DNA from 3 places in the Streptomyces sp. NPDC017991 genome. Region 1 is predicted to be linked to each of the others. Evidence: riboswitches for the same ligand, from Rfam matches in the RefSeq annotation. Region 1 holds a riboswitch; each other region holds the start of a gene.
What was found. Region 1 has a riboswitch for S-adenosylmethionine ahead of thrC (threonine synthase). Riboswitches for the same ligand answer to the same signal wherever they lie in the genome.
Positions count from the first base shown of each region.

Region 1 (7,351 bases):
GTTCTCCCACGAGTACGACCTGCTGCCCGTGACGACGTCCGCGTCCGAGGCGATGGCCCTCGACAAGGACGACGCGGACCTCGTCGACTTCCTCGGTGAGCTGCCCAACGCCGAGCTGTACCCCGTGGGGCAGACGTCCTGGGCGGCGGTCAGCGCGGACATCAAGCGGCGGATCGGTGAGGCGGTCAGCCCGGAGGGGAAGCCGGGGGCTGTACTGGGGCAGTTGCAGCGGGCTGCTGCCGCTGCCCAGAACGCGGGGTGACTCCGTCGGTTGGGTGGTTGGGGGTGGGTGCGGGCTTGTGGGGGCTGGTTGCGCCGTTCCCCGCGCCCCTGAAGGGCAACGGCGAAAGATTGCGCCGTTCCCCGCGCCCCTGAAGGGCAACGGCGAAAGACTGCGCCGTTCCCCGCGCCCCTGAAGGGCAACGGCGAAAGACTGCGCCGTTCCCCGCGCCCCTCTGAGGGGGTGGTGGCGGCTAGCTTGTTGGTATGGGTATGGGTATGGGTATGGGTACGGGTGATGCGGGGTTGAGTTCGTTGGAGCGGGGTGTGCTTGCGTTGGAGGGGCGGGGGTGGGAGGCGCCGGGGGCCAAGGAGCGGGCCATTCGGGAGGAGCTGGGGATCGCCCCGGTTCGTTACTACCAGTTGCTGAATGCCCTGCTGGACGCGGAGCGGGCCCTCGCGTACGACCCGGTGACGGTCAACCGTCTGCGGCGCGTTCGTGAGGTACGCAGGAGCGAGCGGGAGGCGTAAGACCCCACCTCGGCGGATAGGGTCCCAGCATGGCCAGCCACCCCGACCCATCGTCGCTGCCGAGCCCCGTGACCACCGCGGGCCGAGACGGCCTCGCCGCCATCCTCGCGCGGCCCCACAAGGCCGTCCTCGCCTTCGACTTCGACGGCACGCTCGCGCCGATCGTCCCCGACCCCGAACAGGCCCGCGCCCACCCGGACGCCGTACCGGCCCTGGCGGCGCTGGCCCCGAGAGTGGCGTCGGTGGCCGTCGTCACCGGCAGGCCGGCGTCGGTCGCCGTGCGGTACGGCGGCTTCGCCGGAGTCCCGGGCCTCGACCACCTCGTCGTGCTCGGCCACTACGGGGCGGAGCGCTGGGACGCGGTCACCGGTACGGTCCGGGCCCCCGCCCCGCACCCCGGCGTCGCCGCGGCCCGCGCCGAACTGCCCGGGTTCCTCGACGGCATCGGTGCCTGGCAGGGCAGCTGGATCGAGGAGAAGGGCAGGGCCGTCGCGGTCCACACCCGCCGTGCCCAGGACCCCCAGGCCGCCTTCGAGGCACTGCGCGAACCGCTGTCCCGGCTGGCCCAGAGGCACGGCCTGATCGTCGAACCGGGGCGGCTGGTCCTGGAGCTGCGTCCGGCGGGCATGGACAAGGGCGTCGCCCTCGGTGAGTACGTGCGCGATGTCGGCGCCGAGTCGGTCATGTACTGCGGCGACGACCTCGGCGACCTGCCGGCCTTCGCCGCCGTCGAAAAACTCCGCTCCGACGGCATCCCGGGCCTCCTGGTCTGCAGCGGCAGCGCAGAGGTGACCGAACTGACCGACCGCTCGGACCTGGTGGTGGACGGCCCGGAGGGGGTCGCCCGACTGCTCACGGCCCTGGCAGCAAGGCTGGCCCCGTAAGGGGCGCGGCCAGCCCCCGCCGACCGGCGCCTGTCAGCCAACCGCCCCCGCGGAGCGGAGCGCGTGCAACTGGTCCAGGAACCACTGCGCCGGCGGCAGGGCGGTCGCCGCCGCAGCCAACCGCTTCGTCCGCTCGGCCCGCTCGGCGAGAGGCACCGTCAACGCCTCGTGCAACGCCTCCGCCGTCCCGGACACGTCGTACGGGTTCACCACCACCGCGTCCTCGCCCAACTCCTCGTACGCCCCCGCCTCCCGCGACAGCACCAGCACGCACCCGTCGTCGGACACGACGGGCACCTCCTTCGCGACGAGGTTCATACCGTCGCGGATGGGGTTCACGAGGGCCACGTCGGCCAGCCGGTACGCCGCGAGTGAGCGTGCGAAGTCGTCCTTCACGTGCAGGACGACCGGCGTCCAGCCGGGCGTCCCGTACGCGGAGTTGATCTCGTCGGCGACCCGCTGCACCTCGGCCGTGTAGTCGCGGTACACCGCCAGGTCCTGCCGCGACGGGTACGCGAACGCCACGTGCACCACCCGCTCGCGCCACTCGGGCCGGTCGTCCAGCAGCTGCCGGTACGCCAGCAGGCCGCGCACGATGTTCTTGGACAGCTCGGTGCGGTCCACCCGCACGATGGTCCTGCGGGGGCTGCCGTCGGGCGCGGTGCCGATCTGCTCGCGCAGCGCGGCCATCCGCTCGTCGACGTCCTCGCGGTGCGAGCGCTCGCGCAGGAAGTCCGCGTCGGCGCCCAGGCCGTGCACGCCGATCTGCGTGTCCGGGTCGAAGTCGGCCCCCAGTACGGTCCGACAGCACTCCGTGAACGCGTCCGCCCACCGCCGGGTGAGGAACGCGGCCCGGTCGGCGCCGAGGATCCCGTCGAGGACCTTCGCCGCGATGTCGTCGGGCAGCAGCCGGAAGTAGTCCGGCGGGGCCCACGGGGTGTGCGAGAAGTGCCCGATCCGCAGGTCGGGACGGAGTTCGCGGAGCATCCGCGGCACGAGAGTCAGGTGGTAGTCCTGTACGAGGACCGCGGCGCCGTCCGCCGCCTCCTCGGCCAGCGCCTCGGCGAAGGCCTGGTTGTACGTCTCGTAGGCCGCCCACTGGCGCCGGAACTCCGCGTCGAAGACGGGTTCCAGGGGGGTCTGGTAGAGCATGTGGTGGACGAACCACAGCGCGGAGTTCGCGATGCCGTTGTACGCGGCGGCGTGGGTGTCGGCGTCGATGTCGAGCATCCGGACGCCCTCCTCGCCCACGCCGCGCCGGACGGCCTCGCGGTCGCCGTCGCCGAGGGCCGAGCAGACCCACAGGGCGCCGGCGTCGGGGCCGATCGCGGAGAGGCCCGACACGAGTCCGCCTCCGCCGCGCTTGGCCGTGAGCTCGCCGGACTCGTCCTTCGTGTACGAGACCGGGCCGCGGTTGGACGCGACGAGGACGGGGTGATTGCCGTGGGTGGGAGCCATGACTCGAAATCTAGCCGCAGGTCCATCCGCTCAAACGTTCCCACCGGCCGTGGAGGGAGGTCGCGGGTCAACCCGAAGACAAAAGATTGCGCCGTTCCCCGCGCCCCCAATAGGGGCGCGGGGAACGGCGCGATCGGTTACGACGGCCCGCAGCCGACGGTCAGGCTGTCGCGGAGCGTTACGCCGCGCGGCGCGACACGTACTCGCGGATCTCGGACATCGGTGGACGTTCCTCCATGTCCACCGAGTGCGTCCGCGGCTCGAACCCGTGTTCCCCCCGCACGAACTGCGTCAGCGACGGCCGGATCATGTGTCCGCGCGCGAGCCGAAGCTGAGCCGTGCGGTAGATCGCCGCCGACATCCGCCCGAGCGCCTGCCCGTCCTGGTGCCGGTGCCTCCGCACGCCCACGTCGACCTGCGCGAGGGCGTCGAGACCGACCAGGTGCAGCGCGTCGACCAGCATGCCCAGCTCCACGCCGTACCCGACGGGGAACGGAAGCCGTTCGAGGAGCGAGCGGCGGGCCGCGTACTCCCCGCCCAGCGGCTGGACGAACCCGGCCAGCTGCGGCCAGTGCATGTTGAGCAGCGGCCGGGCCATGAGTTCCGTGACCCGGCCCCCCTGACCCGCGGCGGACCCCAGCGGGCGGTCGTACATCGCCTTGACGAGGTCGACCCCAGGATCCGTGAGCAGCGGACCGACGATCCCGGAGACGAAGTCCGCCGAGAACTCCTTCAGGTCCGCGTCGACGAAGGCCACGATGTCCCCGCGGGTGACGAGCAGCGAGCGCCACAGCACCTCGCCCTTGCCGGGTACGGCCGGGATACGGGGCAGGATCTCGTCCCGGTGCACGACACGCGCGCCCGCGGCGGCGGCGACCTCGGAGGTGCGGTCCGTCGAGCCCGAGTCGATCACCACGATCTCGTCGACGAGCGGCACCCTCGCGGTCATCAGCGCGCGGCGGATCTCGGCGACGATCTCGCCGACGGTCTCCTCCTCGTTCAGCGCGGGCAGTACGACACTGACCGTGGAGCCCGTGGACCGCTTCGCGGCGATCAGCTTCTTGAGCGGGCGGTCCTCGACGGACCAGGAGCGCGTGCTCAGCCAGCGCTCGACGTCTTCCAGCACGTGCGGCTCTCCCTTGCGTTCATCGGGATGCGTGCGTCCCGCCGCGACGGAGACCGGTGTGACGGTCATCTCGCGGTTCGGACGGCTCTCTCCACCATCCATGCCGTCGGTTACAGTCTTGAACAACGCTGATGACCATCGCATGTCGGGGGTCGTTGCGTGTACAACCGAAATCACGTGCAGGACCACAACTGAATACCGCTCATCCAGAGGGGCAGAGGGATACGGCCCGTTGAAGCCCCGGCAACCCTCCAGCCGGTCTCGTCCTGATCATCGCCGATCAGTGTCGCGAGGCTCCCGGCTCGGGAAGGTGCCAAATCCGTCTCATGGCGAAGTGCGTCGTGAGGAAGATGAGGAAAGGGCCTCGCCTCCATGGCTGCGCAGACAGTTGCAAGCACCACGAACTCCACCCCCGCGTCCGCCTCCGCCGCGGACTCCGCGAACGCCGTCGACCTCGGTCCGGCCGCCGCGCTCTCCTGCCGCGAGTGCGGCCACCGCGTACCGCTCGGTCCGGTTTTCGCCTGCGAGGAGTGTTTCGGCCCGCTGGAGATCGCGTACGACTTCTCGGGTTACGACACCGAGGAGCTCCGCAAGCGGATCGAGGCGGGTCCCGCGAACATCTGGCGGTACGCGCCGCTGCTGCCCGTCCCCGCAGACGTGGCGGACAAGCCGAACATCAACCCCGGCTGGACCAAGCTCGTCAAGGCCGACAACCTGGCGCGTGAGCTGGGCGTCGACGCCGGCAAGCTCTTCGTCAAGGACGACTCCGGCAACCCGACGCACTCCTTCAAGGACCGCGTCGTCGCCCAGGCGCTGGAGGCCGCGCGCGCCTTCGGCTTCACCACGCTCTCCTGCTCCTCCACCGGCAACCTCGCGGGCGCGGTGGGCGCCGCCGCCGCGCGGGCCGGCTTCCGTTCCTGCGTGTTCATCCCGCACGACCTGGAGCAGGGCAAGGTCGTCATGGCCGCGGTCTACGGCGGCGAGCTCGTCGGCATCGAGGGCAACTACGACGACGTGAACCGCTTCTGTTCCGAGCTGATCGGCGACCCGGCCGGCGAGGGCTGGGGTTTCGTCAACGTCAACCTGCGGCCGTACTACGCGGAGGGCTCCAAGACCCTGGCGTACGAGATCTGTGAGCAGCTCGGCTGGCGGCTGCCGGACCAGCTGGTCGTGCCGATCGCCTCCGGTTCGCAGCTGACGAAGATCGACAAGGGCCTGAAGGAGCTGATCCAGCTCGGTCTCGTCGAGGACAAGCCGTACAAGATCTTCGGCGCGCAGGCCGAGGGCTGTTCGCCGGTGTCCGTCGCCTACAAGGCCGGGCACGACGTCGTACGCCCGCAGAAGCCGAACACGATCGCGAAGTCGCTCGCGATCGGGAACCCGGCGGACGGGCCGTACGTGCTCGACATCGCCCGCCGGACGGGCGGGGCCGTGGAGGACGTGAACGACGACCAGGTCGTCGACGCGATCAAGCTGCTGGCGCGGACCGAGGGAATCTTCGCGGAGACCGCCGGCGGGGTGACGGTGGGGGTGGCGAAGAAGCTGATCGAAGCCGGTCTGCTGGACCCGAGCCTGACGACCGTCGTCCTCAACACGGGGGACGGTCTGAAGACGCTGGACGCCGTTGCCTCCGACACGGGGCTGACCGCGACCATCCGGCCGAGTCTTGACTCGTTCCGTGAGGCCGGGCTCGGGTCTTAGCCGTTGTCAGTCACCTGCGGGCCGGCAGTGGCCGGTCGCGCCCCGCGGCGGAGCCGCGATGTCACCGACCCGCGCCCTATCGGGCGCTACGCACCCGACCGGAGGTCTCCGTGAGCGTCAACGTCCGTATCCCCACCATCCTGCGTACCTACACAAGTGGTCAGGCCGAAGTGGCCGCCGAAGGGGCGACCCTCGCCGAGGTCATCGCCGATCTGGAGAAGAACCACACCGGTATCGCGGCCCGTGTCCTGGACGACCAGGGCAAGCTGCGGCGGTTCGTCAACGTGTACGTGAACGACGACGACGTCCGCTTCGAGCAGGGTCTTGAGACGGCCACGCCGGACGGCGTCGGGGTCTCGATCATCCCGGCGGTCGCCGGAGGCTGAGCGCCCCGTCCGGAGCCCGCCCGGTGCCCCGTTCGGCGGCGCTGATCATTACCCTCGGTAATGTCGAACACGCAGAGTTCATCGAATTGCCCTCTCCGCGCCCGAAGCGGAGGGGGCAATTCTGTATGGTTGAGCGCGGTACAGTTGGGGAAGCTGCCTCGCTTCGCAAGGTCGGCGCATATGAGTTCGCGCCCGGGGCCCGACAAGAAGCAGCCAAAGTAACCGGTACTTTTGAGCCGTTTATGGCGTTTACCGGGCCCGACTTGCCCTGGATCTGCGTAAATCCTTCACATATTTCCGATCAGCCGTGCCCGGAATTCTCGTCGGATTGACCTGTTGCAGACGGCAGTTGGACGGATACATTCAGCCGCGGTCGACGCGTTCCGGCGCACACCCCCAACCGTTGGGGGGTGAGGTCTGACCCGGATCCGCGAAGTGCGGGTCTGTGCAAGGGCCAGTAATAGGGGAGTTAGGCATGGCTCAGGGCACCGTCAAATGGTTCAACGCGGAGAAGGGGTACGGCTTCATCGCGGTCGACGGTGGTGCGGATGTATTCGTCCACTACAGCGCGATTCAGATGGACGGCTACCGCACCCTGGAAGAGGGTCAGCGGGTCGATTTTGAGATCTCGCAAGGCCAGAAGGGGCCGCAGGCGGACATGGTCCGGCTGGCGACCGGCTGAAGCACGCGCCGACTTACTGCGACGTTCTTCTTCCGAAGGGCTCGTACCTCCCGGGTACGGGCCCTTCGGCATGTCCGGTGCCGGCCGCGGGTCGGCGGGGGGCGCCTCAAGGTCATCGGGCGCCCCCGCCTCGCACCCCCTCCCACCTGCGGATCATTGAGAGGCGCTTGCACTCGCATGGGTCGAGTGCTAATCATTGGCGTTAGCACTCTGATGGTGAGAGTGACAACGAGGACCGGGTCAGTGAGGCCCGCAGGCCGGGTGGGGCAAGGAACCACGAGGTCTGCAGGCCGTCCGTCGCGGGCGCAGGCGCGGTCCTGGAGATTCCACCCCAGTCCGGGAGGACCACTTCACATGGCCAAGA
Region 1 covers NZ_JBIRGP010000009.1:133,421-140,771, forward strand. Annotated here, with positions in the region: gene ACH4DZ_RS25980 (ABC transporter substrate-binding protein) at 1-262, shown strand, start outside; gene ACH4DZ_RS25985 (DUF3263 domain-containing protein) at 499-750, shown strand; gene otsB (trehalose-phosphatase) at 780-1,634, shown strand; gene ACH4DZ_RS25995 (trehalose-6-phosphate synthase) at 1,668-3,092, opposite strand; gene ACH4DZ_RS26000 (glucosyl-3-phosphoglycerate synthase) at 3,271-4,218, opposite strand; SAM riboswitch class I at 4,418-4,575, shown strand; gene thrC (threonine synthase) at 4,591-5,919, shown strand; gene ACH4DZ_RS26010 (MoaD/ThiS family protein) at 6,030-6,305, shown strand; gene ACH4DZ_RS26015 (cold-shock protein) at 6,781-6,987, shown strand; gene groL (chaperonin GroEL) at 7,342-7,351, shown strand, end outside.

Region 2 (7,351 bases), on a different contig from region 1:
ATCCCGCTGCTGACCTTCGTACGCGGAACGCCCACCGACGAGGAGGTGGCGGCCGTGCTCGCCGTGGTGCACGGACGCGCCGACCGCGCCGCTCCCGACGAGCCGGCCCGCACAGCCGGGAGCCCGCGCTGGGCGCAGACCCGGGCCTACCGGACACCCCGGGCCTGGACCTCACGCTGACCTGCGCCAAACGTCCGGACGGCGGGCGGCGGACGTTCAACTTCCCGCCATCGCCCGGCTGTGGCGGGTGAGGAACGTACGGGCTGCCGACCGGTCCCCGTCCGGTCCTGTCCTACGGAGTGTCCATGACTGCGGCAGAACCCCAGAATCCCCTGCACAGACGCGCGCTGCTGCGCGTCGCGGCAGCCCTTCCCGTGGCCGGCGCGGCTGTCGCCGCCTTCGATGCGTCCGCGCAGGCCGCCGCCGGCTCGGCTTCCGCCGACGCCCAGGCCTCGGCCTCCGCCGGGCACGGCGCCCGCTTCGACCCGCAGAGCCCGCGGTTCGTCCTGGCCGTCCTGCCCGACACGCAGTACCTCTTCGACGCCGACAGCACCGACCCCGCCCCGCTGCGGGAGGCCTTCCGCCACCTGGTCGCCGAGCGGGGCGAGGCGAACATCGCCTTCATGACGCACCTCGGCGATGTCACGGAGCACGGCACCGAGGACGAGATCGAACGCGCCGCCGACACCTTCAGGACCATCCACGGCAAGGTGCCCTACAGCGTCCTGGCGGGCAACCACGACATCGCCTCCGGGGACGACCAGCGGGGCGACTCCGCGTACCTCGCCGCCTTCGGGCCCGCCCGCTACCAGTCCATGCCGACCTACCGCGGCGCCTCGCCGGACGGCTACAACACGTACCACGTGCTGAAGGCCGCGGACCGGTCCTGGCTGGTCCTCGCCCTCGACTGGCGGATCTCGGACAAGGGCCTGGCCTGGGCGCAGGGCGTCCTCGACGCGCACCCCACGCTGCCCGCCGTCCTCACCACCCATGACATCGCCTGGTCCGAGGACGACGGCAAGGCGCAGCTGTCGGACAACGGCAAGCGCCTGTGGGACGGCCTCATCCGCGCGAACGACCAGATCTTCCTGGCGCTGGGCGGCCACTACTGGCCGCCGGGCCGCACGGTCCTGCGCAACGACTCCGACAACGATGTCCACGTCCACATCACCAACTACCAGGACCGCTACTACGGCGGCGCCGGCATGATCCGTACGTACGGCTTCGACCTGGTCCGCGGTGTCATCGACGTCGAGACCTTCTCGCCGTGGCTCCTGGCCAGGGACCCCGGGAAGCGGTCGCCGCTGGAGGCCGAGACCATCGAACTGACCGGTGACGCCGACCGGTTCAGCCTGGACATCGACTTCGACGAGCGGTTCGAGGGCTTCGCCCCCGTCGTGGTGCCTAAGCCGCGGCCCGCCTCCGCGGTGATGCCGCGCGGCACGGTCGCGTACTGGCGCTTCGACGCCGCCGGGACCTCGGCGGGCGGCACCGCGGGCAAGCCCGTCGCGGACGGCGCCCTCGTACGCGACCTCACCGGCAATGGGAACGACCTGGCCGTCAGCCGGCTGGCTTCGACCGGGTCCGACGCGCTCACCTGGTCGGCCGACCACCACCCCGGCCAGCCCGCGCACGCCAGTCTCCGCTTCGACGGCGGCAAGAGCCCGGACCGCGGCGCCATCCTGACGACCGCCGCCCGAGCCGCCCTGAACAGCGAGAAGTTCCTCCGCGGCTACACCATCGAGACCTTCATCAGGCTGCCCGAGCCCTTCGAGGGCGACCACTCCTGGATGGGCATCCTCAGCTGGGAGGGCCGCAACGGGGACGCGGGCAAGACCACGGGCTGGTCGCCGCTGGAACCCACCTGCAGCCTCAACCTGTCACCCGAGCGGTTCCTCCAGTTCGTGGTCTATCCGCAGCGCCAGGACGCCGACCCCACGTCGTGGAGCCACGCGGTGCCCGTGGGCCGCTGGATGCACATCGCCCTCGTCAACGACGGCCGCAGTACGGTGATGTACGTGGACGGCTCGAAGATCGCCCGCAATCCATCGCAGCCGTCCACCGGCATCGCCACCCTCGGCAAGCCGTTCGTGCTCGGAGCCACCCAGTTCGACGAGAGCTTCGGGCAGGGCTTCTACGGCTGGATGGGCGACACCCGCATCGTGAACCGGGCCTTGTCCGTCCACGAGTTCCTCACGCCGTACGCGTAACCAGCGGTCGCACTTCACGAGTTGAACGCCTCGGTCTTGAGGAGCGGCTTCTGCGAGGCGAGTGCCCGGGTGAACCGCGAGTGACAGGGCGGTCGCGGTGAGGTGGTCAAAGGTCCAAGGTCACCTTCGGGTACGACGAAGGTCACAATTACATATCGGACACTTCGCACTTCAATCTTCACGCGAGACACACAAGTTGGCTAAGTTGACGGCTGGGCCGTACGACTCCCTCCGGTGAACCTCGCCGGGTCGCGCGGTCTCCGCCGAATCCGACCGGCCCTCGTGGCGGCCGGAGCCGGAGGTCCAGTCGACTTCCAGGGTGAATCGGCCCAACTGTCCAGCGGACAGAGGCCGTAGGGCATGCGTTTCGGAACCGCCCGCCCGAACCCGACGGTCGACCCGGCAGGCGGTGCACGGAAGGAGTCGTCTCCCATCGCGCCGGAACGAACGCAGCGCCCCGGAGGCACCGGCCTCCCCGGCATGTCCCGCTCCGCCCTCGTGAAGGCGGCCCCCGCATCCGTGGACCAGTTCACCCCTGCGGGCATTCCCGCCCAGCGGAGCGACGAACCCAGTCGCGAGGAAGTGCAGCAGCGGATCACCAACCTCTACGACCGGGTCGAGAACGCCACAGGCAACTTCAACGCGACCCGTGCGATGAGCACCGCGACGCGCGACACCGTCAAGCCGGCGTCCGGGGACAGGGGCGGCCGGGGCGGAGCCGCCGATGCCGCCGCCCCGCTGCCGGACGTCGCGAAGCAGTGGTTCGACGTGGGCCGCTCGCAGCTGGGCCCCGTCTTCCCGGCGGTGCTGCCGCCCGACAGGATGCCGGACCGGGGTTCCGCCGCGTCCCGGCCCGCCGATTCGGGCGGCCGTCCGAGCGGCGGCGGCCGTGAGGGGCGCGGCGGGCGCGAGGGTTCCGACCGGCCCGTCCTGGAGCTGACCGCCGGCCCGAGCGCCGGCCCCGGTGCCGCAGGCCCCGTCGCGGAACTGACCGCGAGGCCCGTCGCCGAGCTGACCGCCGGCCCCGGCACGGCGCTGCCGGCCGTACCGGCGCAGCGCCAGGCGGCCGAGAATGCCTTGCCCGGACCGTCCGGCGGACCGTCGCAGGAAACGCTGCGGACTTCGAAACGGCGGAACCAGCGGAAGCTCGGACAGGCCCGTGACCTGCTGGCCGGACATACGGCCCGGCGCAGCGCACCCGTCGCGGAACTGCAGCCCTTCCAGGCGATCGAGGGCGCCTGGGGCCCTGCCGCCCAGACGCAGAACTATCGCGCGCCCGCGACCGGCCTGGACGCGTGGCAGCAGCCGGCCGTCGGTACGGACATGCGCGCCGGCACGGACATGTACGCCGGAACGGCTACCTACGCCGGCATACCCGGCATACCCGCCGCGGGAGCGGGTGCCGTCGCCGACCAGAGCATCGGCAACGGCGTGTACCTCGGGGTCGACCAGTACGCCGGTGCCCCGTACACCGGTGCCCAGCAGACCGACACAAGCATGTACGTCGACGCGAGCACGCCCATCGCCACGGGAGTCGCCCTCGACATGCAGAATGCGGCCAACCCCGCATACGGAGCGCCCGCCCCCGCCTATGCGACGCCCGCCTATGGCACGCCCACCTATGCCGCGCCCGACCCCGGGTACGGCGGACAGGGCGCCAGGGCCGTCGACTTCGCACGCGCTCAGATCGGCAAGCCGTGCGTATGGGGCGCGATGGGACCGGGCTCGTACGACTGCTCCAGTCTCACGCAGGCCGCCTGGAAGGTCGCCGGAGTCGTGCTCCCGCGTTCCGTCCAGGACCAGGCGACCGCCGGCACGATGGTCCCCGTCGCGGACATCCGACCCGGTGACCTGGTTCTCTTCAGCGGACAGGTCGGACACGTCGGCATCGCCACGGGCAACGGCATGATGATCCACGCACCGAGCCCGGGCGTCGCCATCCGCGAAGAGTCGATCTACTGGGCCGGCGAGGCGGCGATCCACAGTGTGATCCGCCCTGCCTGAGGGGCCGTTGCGGGCCCATCCAAGGTCAGGAGCCAGGAGCCAGCAGTCAGCGTGATTGTGGCGTCTCCGCCGGCTTCGTGAGTGCCTTGGTGAAGCAGACGCTGAACGGATTGCGGTCGTACGGGGCGTACGGCCGCACCTCCTGCCAGCCCTCCCGCGCATAGAGTGCCCGGGCCTCCGGCTGGAGCGCGCCCGTCTGCAGCCACAGCCGGTCGACGCCGAGACTCAGCGCGGTCGACTCCACCGCCGCGAGGGCCGCTCGCGCCAGACCCCGGCCGCGGTGGTCGCCGTGCACGAACACCCGCTTCACCTCGTGCCGGTCGGGCAGCCTGCGCAGCGAGGCGGTGGCCACGGGCACGTCGTCGGCGTAGGCGACCCAGGTGACGACGATCTCCTCGGCGGCGGGCTGCGGCGCACGTACGCGCCGGTGCTCGACCGGCGCGTAGCGCGGGGCCAGTTCGGCGGACATCTGCTCCCGCAGCCGGGCCGGGGCCGGGGCGTCCCACTCCTCGGTCACCCAGCGGACCACCGGTGCCCGCCGGGCGGCCCGAGTCTCTTCCCCGGTCTCCTTGCGGGCTTCTTCCCTGACTTCTCCCTTGATCATGCGCACATGCTCACACCGGCGGAGGAGGCGTGTCGTCGGCTCGGGCCCCCTGTTCGCAGAACGGAAACACCGCGTTCGCAATGACGCCCGGCAGCCTTCTAGAGCGCCGTCCGCCCACTGCCCCGGAAGGCCGGGTGCAGGCCGAGGCGCCGGACGTACCGATCCAGGTGGGGGTACGCGGACCGGGCGCCGTCATTCGTGTCCGGGTGGGTGAGCGCCACCCAGAGATCCACGTCCGCGGCCGTGATCGCACCCCCCAATACATAGGGGCTGGAGGCCAGTTGATGATCGAGCAGGGTCAGTGTCGCCGCCCGGGCAGGGGGCTGGGAGGTCGGTGTGACGTCCCGGGCGAGGAGTTCACGCAGCGCGTCGATCTCGGCGGCGAGGGCCGGTGGACGCAGCGCGGGCGGGCCGGACGCCTCCTCGTCCCGGAGTCCGGCAAGGTCGGCGAGGTCGCGCAGGATGTCGGGCGTGTGGTTGCTGACGACGCGTCCGCTCCACCGGTCGCACAGCGCGGGCGCGGTGAGCGGGCCGTCGTAGTGGTGCCAGGTCGCCTCGTAGGCCCGGCGCAGCGAGGCGAAGGCATCGGGCGTCTCGGCGGGGCGGGTCAGCACGGTGGTGGCAGTCGAGTCCTCAAGTCCCAGCAGGGCGAGGGTGATCGAGACGCGCAGCGAACGCTGACAGCCTTCGGACAGATACAGCTGATAGCGGTGCGGCGCCGGGTAGAAGCCGCCGGCCAGGCCGACACCTATGCGGCCGCGGAAGCGGTGCGGACGTGCGGTCGCGCTCGGTGCGACCGTGCCGCAGGCGGGCGTGCCGGTGACGGCCGTACGTGCGGCCGTCGCGAAGGTACCTGTGCTCGAACCGCGGGAAACTGTCTCGGGCATGGCTCTCCAGAGGGAATCGCGGAAGCCCTGGCCGCCTTGTGGGCACCAGTGGCGAAACGGAGTGACTGCGCTGTGTCGTGCACGTCCGGCGGGTCCACGGGCCGACGGTCCGGATCGGGCGGACCGCAGGGACCGGGTGAACCGGCAGCGAACTAGTAAGCGCTGGAGACGCGCAACAGATCGATGTGCAGTCGCCTCGTCAAGCCGTTCCTGGGCAATTCCCACCCGTCCCGGTCGGGGCTCGCACGAGGCGAGACCACGCTTGTCCCGCCGCACCGGCGGAACCCGGTCGTCACCCGGGGCACCCCGTCGCGGTGGAAGGGTTGCCTGTCAGCGGGCCGGGGCCGATGACCGCACGGACGGAGGAGGACCTCGTCCGACGGGCGCTGACAATCGTGACCGTCCCCGCAAGTGTCGGCGCGCTGAGTGAGGTCGTCAAGACGCCGAGACGACGTCTCAACAGGTGGGCAGTGTCCCGTGCGGGTCGGTGGGGGCCGGCCGCGCAGTTCCCCGCGCCCCTTGAAGGCGGGGCTTCGCCCTCGCCCCCCAGGGGCGCGGGGAACTGCGCGCTCAGCCCTCACCGACCCGCACCCGACAACGCACCGTTCGCCCAGGGAACCGCCGAGATCAATTTCGGACTGCCGGAAGAAAAGGAACAGCCGTACTGTTGTGAGCGTCGACGAGCAGACGAGCCGCAGGACGGAGGTGACGCACGTGCGACCGCGCCCCGTACCCCGCCTCCGTGTCCCCAAGCTCACTCCGCGCCGCCGCGTCCGCCTGTACTCGCGGCAGCACATCGACCTGCTGCGTGTCGCCGGCGCGCTCTGTCGTCCCTGACCCGTACCTCCGCGGCCCCGCCCTCCTCCGGTGAGGGCCGGCTTCCTCCACGGTCGATCAGGAAGGCACCCCCGTCGTGTCGTCAGTACCTCCTTCTGCCCTGCCCACTTCCCCCGCCCTGCCCTCTACCCCCGCCCTGCGTCTCGCCGTAGCGCTCGACGGAGCCGGCTGGCACCCCGCCGCGTGGCGCGACCCGGTGGCCCGCCCCCGGGACCTGCTCACCGCCGGTTACTGGACGGACCTCGTCACCGAGGCCGAACGGGGTCTGCTCGACTTCGTGACCATCGAGGACGCCCTCGGCCTCCAGTCCTCGCACTTCACCGAGCCCGACGGACGGACCGACCAGGTCCGCGGCCGGCTCGACGCCGTCCTCATCGCCGCCCGGGTCGCGCCGCTGACCAGCCACATAGGACTGCTGCCTACCGTGGTGGCCACGCACACGGAGCCGTTCCACATATCGAAGGCCATCGCCACGCTGGACTATGTGAGCACCGGCCGTGCAGGCGTACGGATCCAGGTGTCGGCCCGCTGCAACGAGGCCGCGCACTTCGGCCGCCGTACGGTCCCGTCGTTCCGTATCGAGGACCTGGAGAGCCCCGCCGTACAGGAGTTGACGGTCGACCTCTTCGACGAGGCGGCCGACTACGTCGAAGCGGTCCGGCGGCTGTGGGACAGCTGGGAGGACGACGCGGAGATCCGGGATGTTGCCACCGGCCGCTTCGTCGACCAGGAGAAGCTGCACTACATCGACTTCGAGGGCGCGCACTTCAGCGTCAAGGGGCCCTCGATCACGCCTCGGCCCCCGCAGG
Region 2 covers NZ_JBIRGP010000011.1:60,717-68,067, forward strand. Annotated here, with positions in the region: gene ACH4DZ_RS29300 (acyl-CoA carboxylase subunit epsilon) at 1-180, shown strand, start outside; gene ACH4DZ_RS29305 (LamG-like jellyroll fold domain-containing protein) at 306-2,210, shown strand; gene ACH4DZ_RS29310 (C40 family peptidase) at 2,691-4,214, shown strand; gene ACH4DZ_RS29315 (GNAT family N-acetyltransferase) at 4,261-4,818, opposite strand; gene ACH4DZ_RS29320 (glutathione S-transferase family protein) at 4,917-5,705, opposite strand; SAM riboswitch class IV at 5,959-6,106, opposite strand; gene ACH4DZ_RS29325 (putative leader peptide) at 6,375-6,542, shown strand; gene ACH4DZ_RS29330 (LLM class flavin-dependent oxidoreductase) at 6,619-7,351, shown strand, end outside.
Region 2: linked by a shared signal. The riboswitch ahead of ACH4DZ_RS29320 (glutathione S-transferase family protein) and the one ahead of thrC (threonine synthase) in region 1 are both predicted to bind S-adenosylmethionine.

Region 3 (7,351 bases), on a different contig from region 1:
CGATCTCCTTCTCCAGCTTCTCCTGCTTCTCCTCGGCGCCGTTGGCCCTGTCCGTGGCCAGCGCCGACTCTTCGTAGAGCGCGTCGACCTTGGCCTTGACCTCGTCCTTGCCGGGCTTCTCGCTGGGAGCGGCGTTGGCGGCCTGCGAGCTGAGAGCAACGGCGGCAGCGGCGGCGGTGGTGAGCACGGTCACACGGGTGCGGCTCGGCTGCTTCGGTCGACGGTGGGACGCCACGGAGGCGAGCTCCTTCATTACCTCAGCCGCCCACCGAAGACGCCGGTTGGCGGTGCCCCTCCACCGTCACTCCCAATGAGTGATCACCCGAGTAGAGGTTCGACGCCTGACCCTAGTGACCACCTGTGATCAGTTCAAATCCTCCTCGGAAAAATCTCGGTCACCGATCGCATTCTTTGCAATCAACTCACGTGCAGTAACGCTCTCTTGACGCTACGTTGCGTGAAGGTTTCGCCAAGTCGGGCAAGACGACCATGCGTTGCTCTTGGTGCGTACGAGATCTTTGGTGCGTACGGGACAGAACGACGAATCGGATCACCGAAGCCGCGAGGGTGCCCATGAAGGGCGGGTCTCAACCCCTCGAAAGGCGCTTGAGCAGCACCACGGAGGCCACCGGCCGGGCGCCCGCGCTCGCCACGCCGTCGGCCACCTCGCGGTCCGTGGAGACGACGATGACGGGCCGTCCCGGCGGTTCGGCGCGCACCAGCTGGCGGATCAACTCGTCCGCGGTGACGCCCGGCTTGGAGAACAGCACCCGCACCCCGCGCGGCGGCGCGAGCAGCACCGGGGCGGCCAGCTCGGCCCCGTCGAAGACACAGGTGACCTCGGCGCCGGTCTGCGCGGCGAGCTGCGAGAGCTGACCGAGCAGCCGCAGCCGCTGCTTCTCCAGCGGCATCTGCGGATAGCCGGTCTTGGTGACGTTGTACCCGTCGACGACCAGATGCGCCTGCGGCAGTGCGAGCAGCTGGTCGAGGACGGCGGGGTCGCTGTCGGACAGTGCCCGGGCCGCGATGTCCTTCGGTGTCATCCGCCCCGGTTCGACCGCGTCCACGGTCTCCGCCGGCCGCACCGACACCGGCGGCAGGGCGAGTTCGCGCCGCAGCCCCTGCGTGGCTTCGAGCACGGTGTCCAGGAGCAGCCGCACGCGCATGTCCTCGACGCTGCGCCCCTCGCGCGCCGCGCGGCGGGTGGCCTCCAGGGAGCCCTCGACCTCACCGAGCCGCTGCTTCAGCCGCCGGCTCTCGCTCTCGGCGGCGGACACCTGGGCCTGACCCTCGCTCCGCACGGCCTCCATCTCGCCGCGCAGCTTGCGCAGGGCCGCCTCACCCCGTTTGACGTCGCTGAAAGCCCCGCGCAGCTTGCGGTGAAGCGATTCCGCTTCCTTCTTCGCCGCGTCGAGTTCGGCGCGCAGCCGCTCCGTCTCGGCCCGGGTCTGCCCACGGGCCTCGGCCAGCTCCTCGCGCAGCCGCTCCAGCTCGACCCGGCTCTCCTCGTCGGCACGCTCGGCGTCCGCCCGCAGGGCCTCCTCGCCGGCGGCGGTCACCAGCTTGACCCAGCCCGTGGGGCGCAGCACATAGGCCGCGGCCGCCACGTCCAGCGGGTCGGCGGCCGGGGGCGGCGAGCCCGAGTCGAGAGCGCCGGACAGCTCGGGCTGCGCGTCTCTGAGCTTCTCGGCGATGCGCTGTCTGAACAGCGGATCGGTCTCCATGGCCGCCGCCATCGCCGTCCCCGCGAACTTGGCGCGACGATTGGGGGTGAACCGGGCGTACTGCCTCAGCTGTGTGGGCAGTTCGGCCACGGTCAGCCCGCCGAACCCGTCCGACACGATCTGTACGACCCTGCGGCGCACCCCGTCGGGCAGCGGACGGTCGAGCACCTCGGCGTCGCCGTCGTCCGGCTCACCGCCTGTGGTCTCCACCATCCTTCACCCCATCGTCCGTGCGGGGCCGGCTCCTGTCAGGAGCGGGCGCCCGGCCTGTCCACCAGTTCCACCTGATCCACCGCGTTGCACCACCGGCAGCGCACGGAGTCGATGGTCTCACTGACCACGTCGCGCTCCTCGACCTTGGGTTCCCCTGCCAGGTCCAGATGTACGTACTCGACGACCTTCGACGAACGGGTCACATCGAATCGCGTGAGGTTGCCGCAGAGCGTGCAGCGCCACCGGGTCTCGGCCGTCGGGAGGGGAACCGTCATCGTGGCAGTCGCTCTCTTTCCGTAAGTCTTCGTGACGCACCGGATTCCCCGGAGCGTGTGGCTCGTAACCCTACGGCCTGGCGGGTACTCGACGCCCGTCCACCGGGAGCGGCGAGGCGCTCTGTGCGGTTCGGTCCTGTTACGTCATGCTCTGTGCATGCTCGGCAACTGGGGTGCACCCGGCAACAGGACGGTCAGAGCGGTCAGGGCCTTCCGGAGCCACCCCGCTCCGGTGACGTACGGACTGATGGCCCTGTGCTGCGCGCTCTTCGTGATCGGTCCGGCCTCGGGGCTCAGTCCCTCGTACGGCACCGGTGACGAGCTTCTTTCCGCGCAGCGGGCCTATTTCGAACGGTGGGGCGTGGTGCCCGTCGAACTGTTCCGGGGGACGCTGCGGGCCCTCGGCACCCCGGCCACCGCGCTGTTCGTGCACGGCAGCTGGCTGCATCTGCTGGGGAACATGCTCTTCCTCTACGTCTTCGGGGCGATGGCCGAGGAGAGGATGGGCCACGTCGAGTTCGCCCTCTTCTACGTGGGCTGCGGCTACCTCGCCCTGCTGGGCTACGCGGGCGTCCACGCCGACTCGGCGCAGACCCTCGTCGGCGCGTCGGGGGCGATCTCCGCGGTCCTCGGCGCGTTTCTGTACCTGTTCCCCAAAGCACGGGTGACCAGTCTCTTCCCGTTCCTCTTCTTCCTTCCGCTGCGGTTTCCCGCGTGGGTGGTGCTGCCGTTCTGGGTGTCCCTGCAGTGGCTGGCCGCGGGGCGCGCGTCGCAGGGCCCGGGGGTCGCCTATCTGGCGCACCTGCTGGGCTTCTCCGCCGGGTTCCTCTACGCGTGGGTGCGGTACGGGCGTCCGGCTAGAGTGAAATCCCCAGCGACGGCCACCGAGGGAGAAAACCAGCCGTGATCACCGCGATCGTGCTCATCAAGACCAGCGTGGACCGGATTCCCGAGATCGCCGAGTCGATCGCAGCGCTGGACAGCGTCAGCGAGGTGTTCTCCGTGACCGGGACGTACGACTTGATCGCCATGGTCCGGGTGAAGGCCCATGACGATCTGGCGGATGTCATTCCCGGCATGATCAGCAAGATTCCGGGGGTCGAGGGGACGGACACGCATGTGGCGTTCCGGACGTACTCGCAGCACGACCTGGAGGCCGCGTTCGCCATCGGGGGCGACAACTAGGGCGTTTCTTTTGGATCAGCCCGGGTCCGCGGCGCCCGGCACAGCACCTCGCGGCGTTGTCGCACGACCCGAGTACGCCCAGTACGCGGATCATGCTCCGCCTTGCGATGCACCGCACCGGACACCGCGGCCTGATCCGACCTGATCCAAAAGAAACGCCCTAGGCCCTCCGGGGCGCGCGGTACGGGGGTCGGGTTGCGTGTCGGAGCCCTTCAGGCCGCCGGGACGCAGCGGCCGTTCTCCGTGCGGTAGTTCCAGCTGGCGCCGTTCGCCACGAGTTCCTTGACCGCTCCCACGAAACGCTCCACGTGCTCGTCGGGGGTGCCGACGCCGAAGCTGACGCGGATGGCGTTCAGGGACTTCTCGCCGGGGGCGGCCTCGGGGGCGCCGCACTCGCCCTGGGACTGCGGGTCGCTGCCGAGGAGCGTACGGACCAGCGGGTGGGCGCAGAAGAGGCCGTCGCGGACGCCGATGCCGTACTCGGCGGAGAGCGCGGCGGCGAAGTGCGAGCTGTTCCAGCCGTCGACGACGAACGAGATGACGCCGACGCGCGGGGCGTCGTCGCCGAAGAGCGAGAGCACCCGGACCTCGGGCACCTCGGCGAGACCCTGCCGGACGGTGGCGACGAGCTGCTGCTCACGGGCGACGAGCGTGTCGAAGCCGGCCTCGGTGAGGGCCTTGCAGGCGGAGGCGATGGAGTAGGCGCCGATGACGTTGGGCGACCCGGCCTCGTGCCGTGCGGCGCTCTCGTGCCACTCCACGTCCACCCCGCCGTCCGTACGCCGTGACACCTTCCGCGAGGCACCGCCACCGGCGAGGTACGGGTCGGCCTCGCGCAGCCAGTCGAAGCGTCCCGCGAGCACACCCGAGCCGAACGGCGCGTACAGCTTGTGGCCGGAGAACGCGACCCAGTCCACGTCCAACTCCTGTACGGAGACGGGGTGGTGGGGCGCGAGCTGGGCCGCGTCGAGCACGATCCGGGCGCCGTGGGCGTGGGCGGCGGCGGCCAGTTCCCGTACGGGCCACAGTTCGCCGGTGACGTTCGAGGCGCCCGTGACGCACACGAGGGCCGGACCGTACGGGTCGCGGTCGGCGAGGGCCCGCTCCAGCGTCGCGACGGCCTCGCCCGGGGTGCGCGGGGCGTTGAGGTAGGTGACGCGGGCGTCCTGCCACGGCAGCAGCGAGGCGTGGTGTTCGGTCTCGAAGACGAAGACCTGGCAGTCGGCGGGCAGGGCGGCGGCGAGGAGGTTCAGCGAGTCGGTGGTGGACCGGGTGAAGACGACCTCGTCGTCGGCGCGGCAGTCGAGGAACTCGCCCACGGTCCTGCGGGCGTTCTCGAAGAGGTCGGTGGAGAGCTGGGACAGATATCCGGCCCCGCGGTGCACGCTGCCGTAGTACGGGGCGTACGCGGCCACGTCGTCCCAGACCCGCTGGAGGGCGGGGGCGCTGGCGGCGTAGTCGAGCGCGGCGTAGGTGACCTCGCCGCCGGTCACGAGCGGAACGGTGACGTCTCGGCCCAGCACGGGCAGGGACCCCGAGGCGTCGGTGTCACAGTGGGCGGACCGGTCGGCGGCAGCGGTGGAGACAGACATGGCGAGCTCCTGTGAGAGGCAGGCGAAATCACTGTGCGGGCGGGCATGGCCCGGCACAGGAAAGGTGAAAGGGGTACGCGGAAGTGGGGCTCGGCGCCCTATCGCATTCGCTTGCTCATGAAAGGCTCCCTCGAACGACCAGGACCCCTGGTGTGTCCGCTCCAGCGAGCGGTGAGGGGTCCGCGCTTGCCGTAGACCTCACTGCCTACGACCTGGTCTTCACCCGGGGCACCCCGCCACGGACGGAGGGTTGCCGGACAGTCGGCCGGGGCCTGTTGACTGTCACTCATGACCTGCCAGCATCTTGCCACACGATCACGCCGACGCAACCCGCTGTCCGCATCGCGGAACGGCGGGGGCACCGGTCACCGCCTGGGGGCTCCGCCCCCGCCCCCCGCTGCGCAGTTCCCCGCGCCCCTGGGTACCTAGGGGCGCGGGGGACTGCGCAATCGTTGAGGCCCGCCCCCACCGGGGCCGCTGACGACCGACTACGCCTGGGTCGCCGTCACCCACCGCTCCAGCGTCCGGAGCGCCGCCCCGGAATCGATGGCCTCCGCGGCACGAGCCATCCCGCCGCGGATCTGCTCGGCGAGCGATCCAGGCCCCGGCGAGAGCGCCACCAGCGCCGCCGCCGAGTTGAGCAGCACGGCGTCCCGCACGGGCCCCCGCTCACCCCCCAGCAGCCGTCGCGCGACATCCGCGTTGTACGACGCGTCAGCCCCCCGCAGCGCCTCCACCGGCACCAGCTCGATCCCCACGTCCCGCGGGTCGAAGGCCTCCTCGCGCACCTTGCCGTCCCGGACGACCCACACCCGGGACGTGGCCGTGGTGGTCAGCTCGTCGAGACCGTCGTCGCCGCGGAAGACCAGCGAGGAGTTGCCGCGCTCGGCGAGGACCCCGGCCACGATGGGCGCCATGGGCGCGTGCGCGACCCCGACCGCCTGGGCCTTCACCCGGGCCGGGTTGGTGAGCGGGCCGAGGAAGTTGAAGGTCGTCCGGATCCCCAGCTGCCCGCGCGCCGCCGCCACGTGCCGCAGCGCCGGATGGAACTTCACCGCGAAGCAGAAGGTGATCCCGGCCTCCTCGGCCACCTCGGCCACCCGTCGCGGGGTCAGCTCCAGGTTGACGCCGAGCTTTTCGAGGACGTCCGAGGCGCCGGACGCGGAGGACGCGGCGCGGTTGCCGTGCTTGACGACCTTGGCACCCGTACCGGCGATGACGACGGCCGACATCGTCGAGATGTTGACGGTCTTCGCCCCGTCCCCGCCGGTGCCGACGATGTCGACGGTGTCGCCCGGCACCTCGATCACGTTGGCGTGCGCGTACATCGTGCGCACCATGCCGGAGATCTCCTCGACGGTCTCGCCCTTGGCCCGCAGGGCCACCGCGAACCCGGCGATCTGCGCGTCGGTCGCCTCGCCCCGCATGATCAGGTCCATCGCCCAGGCCGTGTCGTCGGCGCTCAGGTCGCGCCCGTCCAGCAGGCCGTTCAGGAGGGCGGGCCAGGAACGGCCCGCCGCGAAGTCGCCTCCAGCGGGGGTCACAGCACTCATCTGCCGCTCCTGGGTCCGTGTTCGTGGATGTGGGTCCACCCTATCCAGGCCCCGGCACGGCAAAGAGCCCCGTCCATGCAATGGACGGGGCTCCTGCCGTGGCGAACAGGTGGTGATCAGTGGTGGCCGTGGCCGCTCGTGATCTCCTTGTACTCCTCGGCGGTCGGCTTGGGGATCTGGCCGTCCTCACCGAAGTAGGCGGTGCTGAGCTTGGCGCGGAGCTTCTGCGGGCCCTTCACCTTGCGCTCGACACCGTTCTCGTCGACCGTCGGGCCGATCTCGGCCGGCTGGTACTGCTCGTGCGCCGTGAGGGTGTGCATGGCCTCCTGGCTGAGCGGCTCGTGCACCTCGACGAACTCACCGTGCGGCAGACGCTTGATGATGCCCGACTCGCGGCCGTGCAGCACCTTGTCCTTGTCCCGGCGCTGGAGCCCGAGGCAGATCCGCTTGGTGGCGACGAACGCGAGCACCGGTCCGAGGAAGAACCCGATCCGGACGAACCAGGTGACCGTGTTGATCGACAGATGGAAGTGGGTCGCGACGATGTCGTTGCCACCGCCGATCAGCATGATCATGTACGCGGTGACCCAGGCGACACCGAAGGCCGTACGGGTCGGGGCGTTGCGCGGGCGGTCCAGGATGTGGTGCTCGCGCTTGTCCCCGGTGACCCAGGACTCGATGAACGGGTAGAGCGCGATGAGCGCCAGGAAGATACCGAAGACCACCAGCGGGATGAGCACACCGAGAACCAGGGTGTGACCCCAGAAGTTGATCTCCCAGCCCGGCATCGCGCGGATCAGACCCTCGGC
Region 3 covers NZ_JBIRGP010000005.1:263,838-271,188, forward strand. Annotated here, with positions in the region: gene ACH4DZ_RS17475 (C40 family peptidase) at 1-235, opposite strand, end outside; gene ACH4DZ_RS17480 (NYN domain-containing protein) at 588-1,937, opposite strand; gene ACH4DZ_RS17485 (hypothetical protein) at 1,973-2,212, opposite strand; gene ACH4DZ_RS17490 (rhomboid family intramembrane serine protease) at 2,370-3,119, shown strand; gene ACH4DZ_RS17495 (Lrp/AsnC family transcriptional regulator) at 3,116-3,397, shown strand; gene ACH4DZ_RS17500 (aminotransferase class V-fold PLP-dependent enzyme) at 3,610-4,989, opposite strand; SAM riboswitch class IV at 5,167-5,283, opposite strand; gene trpD (anthranilate phosphoribosyltransferase) at 5,478-6,542, opposite strand; gene ACH4DZ_RS17510 (cytochrome bc complex cytochrome b subunit) at 6,659-7,351, opposite strand, start outside.
Region 3: linked by a shared signal. The riboswitch ahead of ACH4DZ_RS17500 (aminotransferase class V-fold PLP-dependent enzyme) and the one ahead of thrC (threonine synthase) in region 1 are both predicted to bind S-adenosylmethionine.